One region of the Hyphomicrobium sp. 802 genome, then DNA from elsewhere that is predicted to be linked to it. Evidence: riboswitches for the same ligand, from Rfam matches in the RefSeq annotation. Region 1 holds a riboswitch; each other region holds the start of a gene.
The links. Region 1 has a riboswitch for cobalamin ahead of HYP802_RS0104580 (TonB-dependent receptor). Riboswitches for the same ligand answer to the same signal wherever they lie in the genome.
Positions count from the first base shown of each region.

Region 2: linked by a shared signal. The riboswitch ahead of HYP802_RS0119270 (CbtB-domain containing protein) and the one ahead of HYP802_RS0104580 (TonB-dependent receptor) in region 1 are both predicted to bind cobalamin.
Region 3: linked by a shared signal. The riboswitch ahead of cobW (cobalamin biosynthesis protein CobW) and the one ahead of HYP802_RS0104580 (TonB-dependent receptor) in region 1 are both predicted to bind cobalamin.

Region 1 covers NZ_JAFM01000001.1:908,953-913,628, forward strand. The annotation lists gene HYP802_RS0104560 (VOC family protein) at 1-99, opposite strand, end outside; gene HYP802_RS0104565 (MarR family transcriptional regulator) at 167-595, shown strand; gene pncB (nicotinate phosphoribosyltransferase) at 699-2,003, shown strand; cobalamin riboswitch at 2,167-2,394, shown strand; gene HYP802_RS0104580 (TonB-dependent receptor) at 2,655-4,676, shown strand, end outside.
Region 2 covers NZ_JAFM01000001.1:3,776,706-3,781,381, forward strand. The annotation lists gene HYP802_RS0119260 (PQQ-dependent dehydrogenase, methanol/ethanol family) at 1-538, opposite strand, end outside; gene HYP802_RS0119265 (histidine phosphatase family protein) at 802-1,362, opposite strand; cobalamin riboswitch at 1,389-1,529, shown strand; gene HYP802_RS0119270 (CbtB-domain containing protein) at 1,568-1,795, shown strand; gene HYP802_RS0119275 (CbtA family protein) at 1,817-2,533, shown strand; gene HYP802_RS0119280 (DUF1289 domain-containing protein) at 2,630-3,499, shown strand; gene HYP802_RS0119285 (hypothetical protein) at 3,648-4,073, shown strand; gene HYP802_RS0119290 (LysR family transcriptional regulator) at 4,077-4,676, opposite strand, start outside.
Region 3 covers NZ_JAFM01000001.1:1,301,226-1,305,901, reverse strand. The annotation lists gene cobN (cobaltochelatase subunit CobN) at 1-1,588, opposite strand, end outside; gene cobW (cobalamin biosynthesis protein CobW) at 1,588-2,625, opposite strand; cobalamin riboswitch at 2,723-2,908, opposite strand; gene cobU (bifunctional adenosylcobinamide kinase/adenosylcobinamide-phosphate guanylyltransferase) at 2,969-3,493, shown strand; gene cobO (cob(I)yrinic acid a,c-diamide adenosyltransferase) at 3,497-4,117, shown strand; gene HYP802_RS0106480 (cobyric acid synthase) at 4,117-4,676, shown strand, end outside.

The sequences.
Region 1 (4,676 bases):
CAACAGGGGCAGGCCCAACTTGTCGCCATAGAAGGCTCGGGCAGCTTGAAGGTCTTCGGTTTGGATGGCGATAAAATCGGGTCCAGTCAGTCTGCTCATCGTTGCCTCCTTGGCGTGCGGTGATAATATCAGTCACCTGATATAATATAAGGCGGCTGATATTGCAATGAACAAGGACATGACCCCGCTGCTGGGTTACCGGCTGAAGCTTGCTCAGCATGCGCTGCATCGCCGTTTGGAGGAGGCTTTAAAGCCCCTTGGGCTCAATCCTGCGCAATATGCGGTGCTCGCCCAATTGAATGCGAGGCCGGACCAGACCAACGCTGATCTTGCAGAGCGCGCATTCATAACGCCGCAATCGATGCAGGGCGTTTTGGCGAAGCTGGAAGGATGGAAGCTCGTGGAGCGCCGACAGGACGCTCATCATGGTCGCCGGCAGCTTGCGCGTTTAACGCCCAAAGGGCGTCTGAAGGCCGAGGCGGCAAATGCTGAGGTGATGCGGATTGAGGAGGTTCTTGAGGCTGCAGTCTCTCCAGATACCGTGACGGATGCCGTAGATCTGATGAACCGGCTTCACAATGCCATGTGCAAATAGGACTGTTGGAGGTATGGCGCTTCAGGGCTTATCCACTATTGCTGCTGATAACTTTGGCGTTTGCTGTAGCTCATCATTTAGCGCATCATCTTAGATTGACATCATGACCGTCACCGACATTGCGACGCGTACCTACAATCACAATTTTCGGCTCGATTCGATCATCCGCAGTTTGCTCGATACCGATTTCTACAAATTGCTGATGCTGCAAATGATCCGCAAGGTCCACCCGGACGTGCGGGTGACTTTCTCGCTCATAAACCGCTCGAAGGATGTGCGTCTTGCCGACATCATCGATGAGGGCGAGTTGCGTGCTCAGCTCGATCATGCGCGTGCTCTACGTTTTACCAAGAAGGAGCTGATCTGGCTCGCCGGTAACAGCTTTTACGGCGAAACGCAGATGTTCGGTGCCGACTTTATCGCATGGCTCGCCGATTTTCAGTTGCCGGATTATGAGCTTCGCAAAGTCGATGGTCAGTATGAACTCGATTTCGCGGGGCCTTGGACCCATACGACCATGTGGGAAATTCCGGCGTTGGCGATCGTCAACGAACTCAGGTCGCGCGCCGCGATGCGCGCCAAGGGTCGCTTTGCGCTCGACGTGCTCTACGCGCGCGCCAAGGCGAAGCTCTGGCAGAAGGTGGAGCGGCTGCGCGCTCTGCCGGACGTTGTCGTTTCCGACTTCGGCACGCGGCGTCGGCACGGATTTCTATGGCAACGTTGGTGCGTCGAAGCACTGAAAGAAGGGCTGGACGGACACTTTATCGGAACGTCGAATGTGCTGCTCGCAATGGACGCCGATTTAGAAGCTATCGGCACCAACGCTCACGAATTGCCGATGGTGGAAGCCGCTCTTGCCGATAGTGACGAGGATTTGGCGAAGGCGCCCTATCGTGTCTTGGAGCAATGGCGGCAGGAATACCGCGGAAATCTGCTGATCGCGTTGCCCGATACTTTCGGGACCAAAGCCTTTCTGGCGCGCGCGCCCGATTGGCTTGCAGGATGGACTGGCTTTCGCCCGGACAGCGCGCCTCCGATCGAGGGTGGAGAACAGATTATCGCTTGGTGGAAGGCGCACGGTGTCGATCCGCGCGGAAAACTACTAATCTTCTCCGACGGTATGGATATCGACAGTATCGAAGACACGTATCGTCATTTTCACGGGCGGGTGCGAACCAGCTTTGGCTGGGGCACCAATCTCACCAATGATTTTCGCGGCTGCGATCCGGACGGCGCTCCTGGTCTTGATGCGATCTCGCTTGTCTGCAAGGTCACGCGCGTCAATGGCAAACCGGCGGTCAAGCTGTCTGACAATTCCGCGAAAGCCACAGGGGAGTCTGCGGAAATGAAACGCTACGAGCGTGTCTTTGGAGTGGAGGGTCGTGCCCGTCATGCGGTGCGCGTGTGACGTCTGACGTTGCGGTTAAGGGGAAGCGTTCGCGTGCGGAGGAACGCACGTCATGGCATATCGGAGCGGCCCCGTTGAGCGGGAGTGTTAATTAGGCATCGTCGCTTGCGACCTTTAAGTCCGGGCCGAGCTAAGCCCAATTGACAGCCCGGCGAACTTATTTCTTTAATGTTGGCGTGACGGTTGGCCCTCGGCGAAAGCTGAGTGGTCATGAAAAGGGAACGCGGTGCGGCGCTTCTTGCGCCAATGCCGAGACTGCCCTCGCAACTGTAAGCGGCGAGTCGGCTCCGACTAAAAGCCACTGAAGATCTCGCAATAGAGATATTCGGGAAGGCCGGAGAAGACGCCTGAGCCGCAAGTCAGGAGACCTGCCGGCACAAGCTGCCCATCTCCCGTGCGCAGGGCGCGGTAGAGCGGAAACCCGTAGCGGCGGCTGTATGTCAACCGGTGGGCAACCACTTCGGTCGTGCAGGTCGTTATGCTGAGCGGATAAGAACTTTCAAGTGTGCAGATATTCATGGGACGCAGCTTTCAAGAGCCGCGTCGCAGCGTCTGCGCGCTCGTATCCCGCACATCTGCAGATCGAATTGGAAACTCACCCCGATTCAGCGCCTCGGGGGTCTCATGCTGCGCGTGTCAAGACGGCGAAAAATGCGGATAGCATTAGCCTTTGCAACAGTTGGAATTTCAGCTCAGGAAGCGAGCGCGCAAGTTCCAGCTTCGCCGAATACCAAGTTGCCGGCGGTCAACGTCATGGCAGACGACGACAGCGATGCGCCGTCCAAAAAGGTCAAGGCGCCGGCAGCGGCCCAACAGATTTCAACGCCGGCCGCTTCGAATTCCAGCGATTCTTCGGCGACCGTCGATTCCTCTGACATCGCGGTGTCTCCAACGGGTACGCCCGAGTCCGTCGATCAGATCGGAAGTTCTGTCACCGTTATCACCGCAAAAGAAATCGCGGCTCAACAGCGCCGCACGCTGCCTGACGTTTTGAAGATGGTTCCCGGCCTCAACATTGTGCAGACCGGCGGTCCTGGCGGTCAGACGTCGGTATTCATGCGCGGAACGAACTCCAATCACACGAAGATTCTGATCGACGGCATCGACGTCAGCGATCCGACCACACCCAATCGTACGTTCGATCTGGGCCAGATGCTCGCCATGGATATCGAACGCGTCGAAGTTTTGCGTGGTCCGCAGAGTGGTCTTTACGGCGCCGATGCGCTCGGTGGCGTGATCCTGATTTACACGAAGAGGGGCTATGGTCCGCCGAAGGCGACTGCCATGGTCGAGGGTGGCTCATTTGGAACGTTCAATCAGGCTGCGAGCATCAGCGGCGGCACGAACAAGTACAACTACTACTTCAATGTCTCGCATTTTCGCGCCGACGACATCCCCGTGACACCCGAGAATTTACTTCTTCCGGGAGAGCAGCGTCATTCGAACCGATACGATAACCGGACCTACTCATCGAAAGTCGGTGTCGATATCACCAAGGATGTGACGGTCAATCTCGTCGCCCGATACACCGACGGCACGCTGCATTACACGGGTGACGCTTACGATCCGTTCACAAACACATCTTATCCGGCGCCATATCAATCGGGTTCCGACGTCGATGATTTTTACTCGCGCAGCGAAGTAGTCTGGCGCACGTTCAGCAATCTGACGAACTATTTCGGCATCAATTATTCCAACTCTCAGACCGATAATATCGACCACGTCAACCTCACTGGCAACAGCTACTATCAAGGCGACCGGGTTAAGTACGATTGGCGCAATGTTTGGAACCTCGCGCCGGGCTATACGCTGGTTACAGGCGCCGAACATCAGATCGAGCAATTTGATGGCCGCCAGATCAATGAGGTCTTTTCCGGTGGCGGTTCTTTCTATGAGGGCCAGCACACATTCGCAGAGGAGTGGAACAACGGTGTCTATACGGAGCTTCAGGCTGAGGTCATTCGCAATCTCTTCGTCGCGGCGAACGTGCGCTACGATGATAACGAGAACTTCGGCGGTCATACGACTTGGCGCGTTGCGCCCGCGTATGTAATCGAGAGCACGGGAACCAAGATCAAAGGCAGCATTGGCACGGGCTTCAAAGCCCCAAGCCTCAGCCAGCGGTTTCAGGATTATCCCGCTTACTTTTTCTATGGAAACCCTGATCTCAAACCGGAGGAAAATACCGGTTACGATGTCGGCTTCGAGCAAGCAATTTTCGGTGGCCGTGCACAGTTTGGCGCCACCTACTTCCGGAACGATATTACCGATCTGATCGAGAGCACTTACGATCCAACGACCTTCGTTTCAACGTATGCCAATGTCGGTAAGGCGAAAACGGATGGCGTCGAAGCGTTTATTTCAGCGGATTTGACGAAGGATCTTCGTATCCGTGCGGATTATACCTACACGCAGGCAACCAACGAAGATACGGGCGGATGGCTTCTGCGCCGCCCGCACAACAAGGCGAGCGTCACTCTCGGGTGGACGCCGACGGAGAAGCTGCTCCTGACGGGTGCGGTGCTCTACTACGGTGACTCGCTCGACATCAATCGCGCGACATTCGAGAACGAGTTCTTGCCGAGCTTCACGGTGGTCAACGTCGCGGCCGACTACAAGCTGACCGACAATATGAGCATCTACGGCCGCATCGATAACCTTTTCGACGAGCAC
Region 2 (4,676 bases), 2.9 Mb from region 1:
GGCTGCCGGTCTTGGCGTCGAGCGCGACAAGCTTGGCATCAAGCGTCGCGAGGTAAACCTTGTCGTCGTAAACCGCGACACCGCGATTGTTCGGGCCGCAGCAATATGTCGTGATCGGCCCCATCTTGTGCTTGTAGTGCCAGTATTGCTCGCCGGTCTTGGCGTTCAGCGCGTAGACATGATCGAACGATGTCGTCACGTACATCACGTCGCCGACGATGATAGGCGTCGTCTCTAGCGACTCTTTTACGTCCATCTGAAAGATCCACGCCGGACGAAGCTTTGCAACGTTGCCGGTGTTGATCTGTTTGCCGAGGTAATACCGCGTCTGGTCGTAATTGCCGTTGGTGTGAAGAAACTGCTTGGTATCTTTCGCAGCGTTCGACAATTCTTCCTGCGTGACCGCTCGCGCAGGAGCTCCTTTGATCGCCTCTTTGGATTTGTGCTCGATTTCCTGAGCGCCGAGGGGAGCAAATGCGGAAAACGCAAGCGACGCTGCGAGCGCCGCCGCGGTCGCGCAGCTTTTTATACCGACCATGTTGTCCTCGCTTACTTGAAGTTCAAACCGGCCGCCAACACCGGAGGGGGGCGTCAGATCCGTTGTCTGACATTGGCATAGTGTACCCCCGATTTTTTCCCGGCAATAGGGTGAACACTTCTAAAGTATCAAATCCATTGCCGCTTTCCGCATTCCGAGACAACGTGGCGCGGAACTACAAAGGCAAAACGAGGACCAGCAAATACAAAATACAAAATGAAATGTATGCGAATTGTCTTTCCCTGCTGCAATATCGGCGCGTTCTAACTTCGTATGGATTTAAGCGCCCATCGCCGTCCGTTCGATGTCAGTTCGACGACGGAAAGCGGCGCAATATCAATATGCGCGTATGAATTCGCATTTGCCTTGATCGCGGCGACAATCGCCGCGCGCATGACCGCCGGATGCGTCACGGCCAAAATGCGTCCCTCACGCTCCGAAATCGTCTGCATCCAGACCGACGTCCGCGCGATGAGCGCTTCAACTGTTTCGCCGCCATGAGGCGCTACGCCCGGGTCGGAGAGCCAGCCTGCTAATGCGTCGGCGTCGGATTGAGCAATGCTACTCAGGGTGCGGCCTGCCCAGTCGCCAAGTTCGATGTCCCTCAGCGCCGGGTCAATCCGGGGGGAAAGTCCTAAGACAGCGGCAGTCTCCAGCGCCCGCCGGGCGGGACTGGAGAAGACGATGGCGGAATTGCGAAATTCGCCGGCCATTGCGGACGCGTCCCGCCGGCCAAAATCGTCGATGCCTTCGTCGAGCGGGAAGGCCGCGCGCCTTGCCGCCGGGGTCGAGGCGTTGGCAACAAAGGTCAGGCGCGGCGGCATCTTGGCTCAATGGCTTGCGTTGACAAATGCCCGGCCCGCCCTATGGTGAGACGTGCATCCTCACGGGTAGGAAGCCGGTGAAATTCCGGAACGGTCGCGCCACTGTAATCGTGGGTCGCTCCAAGCGTCCACCGAAAGTCAGACCCACCTCGTGATCAGAGCACACCTTGAAACGGGACGCGTAATCCCATGGAGGCTCTTTAAAATGGCTCATTCTTCTATCGTCGCACAATCTCTCGGCGCTCAAGGCGGCTTCGCTACGCCTGTTCCGGTTCGCCAGATTCTCCCCTGGGCGATCTTCGCCGGGTTGCTGTTCCTCCTCGCCATGTATTTCATCGGCGTCGAAGAAGGCGCCACGGCGATTTTCAACGGGATGTACGTGCACGAGTATGTGCATGACGCCCGTCACCTTCTCGGCTTCCCCTGCCACTAACCGCGGCGGAGAATTTCGGATATGGTATCTCTTCTTGTGCGCGGCATGATTGCCGGGCTTCTCGCTGGTATTCTGGCTTTTGGCTTTGCGAAGGTTTTCGGCGAGCCTCAGGTCGATCGGGCGATCGGCTTCGAAGAGCAAATGGCAAAAGCGAGCGGTGAGCCGGAAGAACCGGAAATCGTCAGCCGCGCGGTGCAGGCGAGCTTCGGCCTGTTCACCGGCGTCGCCGTCGTCGGTACCGCGATGGGCGGTCTTTTCGCTCTGGCCTTTGCGTTCTTCAACGGCCGACTTCTCGTCGGCATGTCACCGCGGACCACGGCGATCATCATAGCGGCGCTTGGCTTTCTGGCGATCTACTTCATTCCAAACATCAAGTATCCGGCCAACCCACCTGCGGTCGGGTCACCGGAAACGATCGGCTACAGAACGCAGCTCTACTTCGGAATGATCGTCTTCTCTCTCGCCGCGTTGGCGATCGCGATCAGCGCTGGACGGCAGTTCTTCGCTCAGGTCGGCGGCTGGAACGCCATCCTGATCGGAGGCGGTGTCTACATTGCCCTAACGGCGCTTGCGGGCTATTTCCTGCCGCCGATCAACGAAGTTCCAAATGATTTTCCTGCCGATCTGCTTTGGAAGTTCCGTGTGGTGTCGTTCGGCATTCAGGGCATCCTGTGGATGACGATTGGCATTATATTTGGAATGCTGGTCGACAGATCGAACGAGAAAATCGCTCATTGAACGGCGCACGCGCCGCTCAAAGCCAGCCAGATCGCATTGCGCTTGCTGCTGCGATCTGGCCTGCAATCGCCAAACATCCGAAAAGGCTGTCTGCTAGTGGCACGCCACTCGCCTTGCATAGGAATCTGCAAACTCGACGACACGACGGGCTTTTGCCTTGGCTGCGCGCGCACGGCCGCTGAAATCGGCGACTGGATGGCGATGAGCGAAGCTCGGCGCGACTCCGTCTGGGAGCAACTGCCGGAACGGCTCGCACAGCTCTCGGTGCGCGTTCGTGTGTTGCCGTGGGTTCGCGATGAGCTGATTAACTGGGTCCGCGACACCCTCGTCGCTCGGCAAGGCGCGTGGGTCGTCGGCGTGCCGGGCGCCGTCGCGGAGTTTCCCAGCGCCGATAACACACCGATTGATTTGCACGTCGAGGACGGCGTGATAACCGCACGGCGTGCGGATGCTGCGTTTCGTATCGCGATCAACGATAAGATTCGTGCTTTCGCGTTCACCGATGGCGGCCCGATTGTGCTCGGACTACCGAGAGGACGCGCCGCCATTCAATCTGGTTCGGCACTTCAAGCTGTTGGGCTGGATGCCGGCGCAATCGACGAGACGCATCGCGGCGACGAACTTTTCGATCTCGGAATTGGGCGCCGATATACCCGCTTCTGCGTTCGCACGCGGGACGAGACGCTGACATCGGCGCTATCGGATCATGATCGGCGGCATTGGTCGGACTTCATGCCGGTCATGCTCAATCAATTTGTCGCTTTGAGTCCGCATCGCATCGTTGAAAGCGCTGCGGCGCGCATCGAAATCTTTTCCAGAATTCCAGGCCCCGGCGAGTCGTCACCCAATGGCGCGCATACCCATTTCCTTGCCGAGTTCCTGAAGTCCGGCGACGAGATCGCTCCAAGTCTGGCGCCGCCCGACTATGTTGGCCCAGTCGCGATCTTTTATCCTAATAAAACCTAGGCAAAACGCACTATCGCGCTCGGAAAGTCGCTCTTGTCCCCAGTTCATGGCCGCAGCCGCCCGTTGCTGGGTTGAGAGCCTCGGCGCGCCGTAGTAGTGACGTTTTATTGATTAGCCTGAGGGCTTCGATAACTTGAGAGGGGACGGGATGCGCAGCATCAGCCTTGGACTCGCCTTCGCCACTGCGGCAGCTTTGATTTCGGCTCCAGCCTCGGCAGACGAGCGATTGCAATCTTCGTTCACTGCGCTCGTCGGCAAAGGTTACGAAGTCAAATCTGTGACGCTCATTCCTCTCGAGGTCGCCAAGAGGGTCACGGAAAAGGTCAAGACCGATAACGTCGTCGTCACGTTACAGAAGCAGGAAACGGTTGCCGTCTGCTACATCGCGTTCGCGAATTGGGCATTCATGAACAAGGCGTCGCTCGATTCCGCGACGCTGTGCGAAGTCCGTTCTTCGCCGACCGAAGAGAGCGCGGCACCGGCAGCCGCACCGAGCGAACCGGCGGCACCTGCCGAAGCGACGACGCCTCCGGCCGAGGCGACAACGCCTGCCGCTCCGAGCACAAACCCTTAATTTCTAGCTGCTCTCGGCGGGCGAAGAGGCTTTGGTCAATTTCGCTTTCAGCCGAGGCATCGCAAAGTCGAGAAATGCCCGAAGCTTCAGCGGCAGCAGTCCGTTGCTGCCGTAAACGAGGCTGACCGGGACCTGGGGTGGCTCGAACCGCTCCAGCACGACCTTGAGCTTTCCCTCTGCAAGCGGTGTTTCGATCTGGTAGGAAAGCAGGCGCGTCAACCCAAGTCCGGCGACCGCCATGTCGACGGCAGACTCCGCCGTGTTGACGACGAGGCGGGAGTGAATGGCGGCAACCTGGGGCACGCCATTGTTCCAGAAGGTCCACGAACGTGACGACATCAGGCCTTCGAAGGTGACGCAATCGTGCGATTCGAGATCATTCGGATCGGCAGGGGTCCCGCGTGCTTCAAGATAATCAGGGCTCGCGCAAACAACGCGGCGAATCAATCCAACGCGGCTCGCAATCAGGCTGCTATCGGGGAGTTCGCCGATACGAAGAGCGACATCGACGTGCTCTTCGAGGATGTTCACGACGCGGTCGGCCAACGTTAAGCGTACGTCGATATCCGGGTAGGCTTTCAAAAACGCGCCGACGATCGGCAG
Region 3 (4,676 bases), 390 kb from region 1:
CGTGCGCGCCGAGATGAATAAGCGCGTCGATCTTTGCGACGTGTCTCAGCCAGAGATAGAACGCGACATAGCTGTGCCGCGGCGGCGTCGCCGGATCGTGATACTGCGCCTTCCGGTCAAGCGCCTGCCCGCGTTCCGGCTGCAGTCCAATCAAAAGATTTCCGCACGGCGCAACACGAAAGCGGAACGTATTACCAACGAGTGCGTCATCATCTTCTGGCGGTCCCCAGGCGCTGACGACGCTTTCTTTAAAGGCTTCTGGCAGAGCATCGAACGCCGAACGGTAAGCATCAAGCGGCCACCCGATTGCCTTCGCTGGATCGAGTTGCGCCACGAGATCGCGACTGTCCGACGGGCGACAGGCGACGTCATAACCCGCGTCTTCGAGATGCGATGCGATCCTGCACGCGCTCTCAAGGCCATCAAGTCCAACCGCGTGCGCGATCTGATCCGGCCGCCCCGGATACGTCGAGAGCAACAGACCGATGCGAAGATCATGGCGCGGGGCTGAACGAAGCCTCGCCCAACGCGCGGCAAGCTCGGCAACATGCGAAACGCTTGGCTTATAAGGCACATGGCGCAGCAACGACACGCCGAGTTCGGTTCCCAGCGTGTCCGCTTCCTTGAACGATACGACGCCCGCAAACAACCGTCCGTCGAGTTCCGGCAAAACGACGTGCATCGCAAGGTCCGCGGCACTGACGCCGCGCTGCGACTTCTCCCAAAGCGTAAATTTCGAATTGGCGAGCGCGACCTGCAGGACCGAACAATCCGCAACGTCGAGCGGCGAGGCATCCGCGCCGTCGCGTGAGGCAAACGCTGTCGCATTGACGATGACGCTCGGCCGGAGACGTTGCAGCTCATCCTGAAGCCAAGCCGCGGTATCCGCTGCCTTCAGGCTCGGAACGTAGAGCGCCGCCACCGCCAAGCCGCGATCTTCAAGTGCATCTACCAAAGCATCGACTGGCGCAACATCGCCCGCAAGCAAATGTGAGCGATAGAAAACAACGGCAGCCGCCCCGAGCGCAGCAACGGATTGCGCGCTTTCCCGATAGACGCCGAAATTCGGAATCTCTCGCGGCTGTGCAATTTTTCCACGCGCGTCACGTTTGCCGAGCATCGCCAGCAAAGCCATGCGCGTATTCTCGATGCCGCCCACGTCGAGCAGAGCCTCAAGCCGCGCCAGCTCATCCGAACCAAGCGTCGACAACGCCGAGAGTCGAATGTCCGGCCGCCCGTCGCCCGGCACGATAGCAAGTGCAATTCCCAGTTCGCGGCAGCGCCGCCCGAGTTGCTCGCCGCCATACCGCCAATAGTCGAGGCCGCCCAGCAGGCGCACGAGCACGGCCTTCGAGCCTTTCAGCGTCGCGTCGGAAAATAGATCAACCGACATCGGGTGGCGCAAAGCATTGAGGTTCGAAATCCGCACACTCGGCTGCGTGCTCTCAGCGCCGCGAAATGCAGCCGCCGCCATCGCAAGGTCGGAATCGGAAAACGACAGAAAAACGATATCGGCGGGCGCGAGTCCGAGATCTTGAGGCGCGGCAGCCTCGTCCAGATCCCGGCTCTCGCGAACGACGATATGCATCAGGCAGCGCCCGTCAGGGTCCGAGTGATGCCGTCGCGATCAAGCCCCTTCTGACCGATGACGACCAGCCGGCCCACCCGCGCCTCGCCCGATTGCCATGCACGTTCGTAACGCGTGTCGATCCGCTCGCCGACCCCTTGCAAAAGGAGCCGCATTGGCTTCCCGCCAATGGCCGCGAAGCCCTTTACACGCAGCACGTCATGATCGTTGGCGATCGCTTTTGCGCGCTGCGCAAGATCGTCGGGCGACGATAGCTCCGGCACTTCGACGATGAACGTCTCGAAATCGTCGTGATCGTGTTCCGGTTCGGCATCGTGATGCGAAGGTCGAGCGGCGAGATCATCTTCCGCAGCTGCCGAAATGCCGAGCAGCACATCTGTCGGAACGACCCCATTTTGCGTTGCCACGATCTTGATTGCCCGCGGCACCATGCTGCGAATGTCTTGCGCGATCAAAGCCGCGTCTTCCGGCGAAAGATGATCGCACTTGTTGAGCACGACGAGGTCGGCGCAGAGCAGCTGATCCTCGTAAACCTCTTCCAGCGGATTTTCATGATCGACGGACGGATCTGCTTCGCGCTGCGCCGCGACCTTCACCGGATCGTCGGCGAAGCGACCGGCGCGCACGGCCGGGGCATCAACGACCGTCACCACGCCATCAACCGTCACACGATTGCGGATATCCGGCCACTCGAAAGCTTTAACCAGCGGCTTCGGCAGCGCGAGGCCCGACGTCTCGATAATGATGTGCTCCGGCGCGGGCTCGCGCGCCAAAAGCGCTTCAAGCGTCGGAATGAAATCGTCAGCGACGGTGCAACACAGGCAGCCGTTTGTCAGCTCGATGATGTTTTCTTGCGGGCAGTTCTCAATGCCGCATGACCGGAGGATCGTCCCGTCCACGCCGACATCGCCGAATTCGTTGACGATCAGCGCCAAGCGGCGGCCTTGCGCGTTCTCAACGGCATGGCGAACGAGTGTCGTTTTGCCCGCTCCCAAAAAGCCGGTGACGATCGTGACGGGAACCTTGCGCGTGCTCATTGCCCCGCCTCCACAGACATTGAATTTTCGGAAGACCGGCCAGACGCGCGGCATGTTCTGAAGTGCATCTTAACCTTTCTCGCCCCACCGGCGATAAGTTGGAAATCTCGTTGACGGCAGGTCTCCTGGCTCGCGGGTCTTGGCATTGGGCGACCTTCCCGGGCTGTTGCCCAGTGGCGTTCTCGCCTATGCTCACCGCGCACAGTTGCGGGGGCAGCTGCGGAGTAAATACCGCATTCCCTTTTGAACCCTCTTGCGAGGGACCGTCGTCCCAATCGATAAGTGAGCCCACATCTTACGTCAATCGCAATAGCGGCCTCTGCGGCACGACCGAAAGTTTATAATGACGACTTTGCACCTCCCGCAGCTGACCCTCATCCTCGGGGGCGCCCGTTCCGGTAAAAGCGCCTATGCGGAAGGCCTTTTGACAGGCATTCCCGGGCCTTGGGCTTATGTCGCCACGGCGGAAGCGTTCGACGACGAAATGTACAGCCGCATCAAGCACCACAAGAGCCGCCGTGGCGCGGGCTGGGTCGATCACGAATCGCCCCTCGAAATTGCCGACGTGCTGGCCAACCGTGTTGCAGAGCTTCCCTCGCTGGTCGATTGCCTTACGCTCTGGACCTCCAATCTGATGCACGCCAACCGCCCCGTTCCGGAGGCAAGCGACGCGTTGCTGGCCGCCGTCGCAAAACGCGTCGCGCCCTGTGTGATGGTCTCGAATGAGGTCGGCCTCGGCATCGTGCCGGACAACGCGCTCGCCCGCGCCTTCCGCGACGAAGCCGGCCGGCTCAATCAGAAGATCGCAGCAGCCGCCGACAAGGTCATTTTTGTCGCCGCCGGACTGCCGCTGACGTTGAAAGGCTGAGCCGTGAGCAACAATCCCACCACGGTCGATGATGCCGAGCGTCACAAAGCCAAGATGGCAAAGCGCAAAGCCGTGCAAGATGCCGAGGTCGCCTCGAAACAGATCGAAAAAGGCGTGCTGCTCGTCCACACCGGCCCCGGCAAAGGCAAATCGACGGCCGCATTCGGCCTCGTGCTGCGCGCGCTTGGACACGGCTGGCGCGTCGGCGTCGTCCAGTTCATCAAAGGCGCGTGGAAGACCGGCGAACGCGACGCGCTTGAACGCTTCGGCGATCAGATCTCCTGGCACACGATGGGCGAAGGCTTCACCTGGGAAACACAAGACAAGGCCCGCGACATTGCCGCCGCCACACGCGCCTGGGCGAAGGCCAAAGAATTGATGGCCGATCCATCCATTCGTCTGCTCATTCTCGACGAACTCAACATCGCGCTGCGTTATGACTATCTGCTGCTCGATGACGTGCTCGAAACGCTCCGCACGCGGCGGCCCGATCTTCATGTCGTCGTCACCGGCCGCAACGCCAAACCGGAATTGATCGCGCTCGCGGATGGCGTGACGGAAATGGGTGCCGTGAAGCACCATTTCGCCGCCGGCATCAAAGCTCAGGAAGGCATCGAATTCTGATGCCTGCGCGCGCGTTGATGTTCTCAGGTACCGGCTCCGACGTTGGCAAATCGCTGATCGTCGCCGGGCTTTGCCGTTTGTTCTCCAACCGCGGGGTTCGCGTCGTTCCGTTCAAGCCCCAGAACATGTCGAACAATGCCGCGGTCACGGCCGACGGCGGCGAAATCGGCCGCGCCCAGGCATTGCAAGCGCGAGCCGCGCGCGTTGCGCCATCCGTGCACATGAATCCGGTGCTGCTGAAGCCCGAGACCGAAACCGGCGCGCAGATCGTCGTGCAAGGCAAAATGCGCGGCTCGGCGAAAGCGCGCGATTTTCAATCGAAAAAGAAAGAGCTTCTGCCTGCCGTTCTCGACAGCTTCGCGCGCCTCAAAGCGAACGCCGATCTCGTTCTCGTCGAAGGCGCAGGCAGCGCATCCGAGATCAACCTGCGTGCGAACGACATCGCCAATCTCGGCTTCGCACGCGCCGCCGACGTTCCGGTCGTACTGATCGGCGACATCGACCGCGGCGGTGTCATCGCCAGCGTCGTCGGTACACGCCACGTCCTCGATCTCGACGA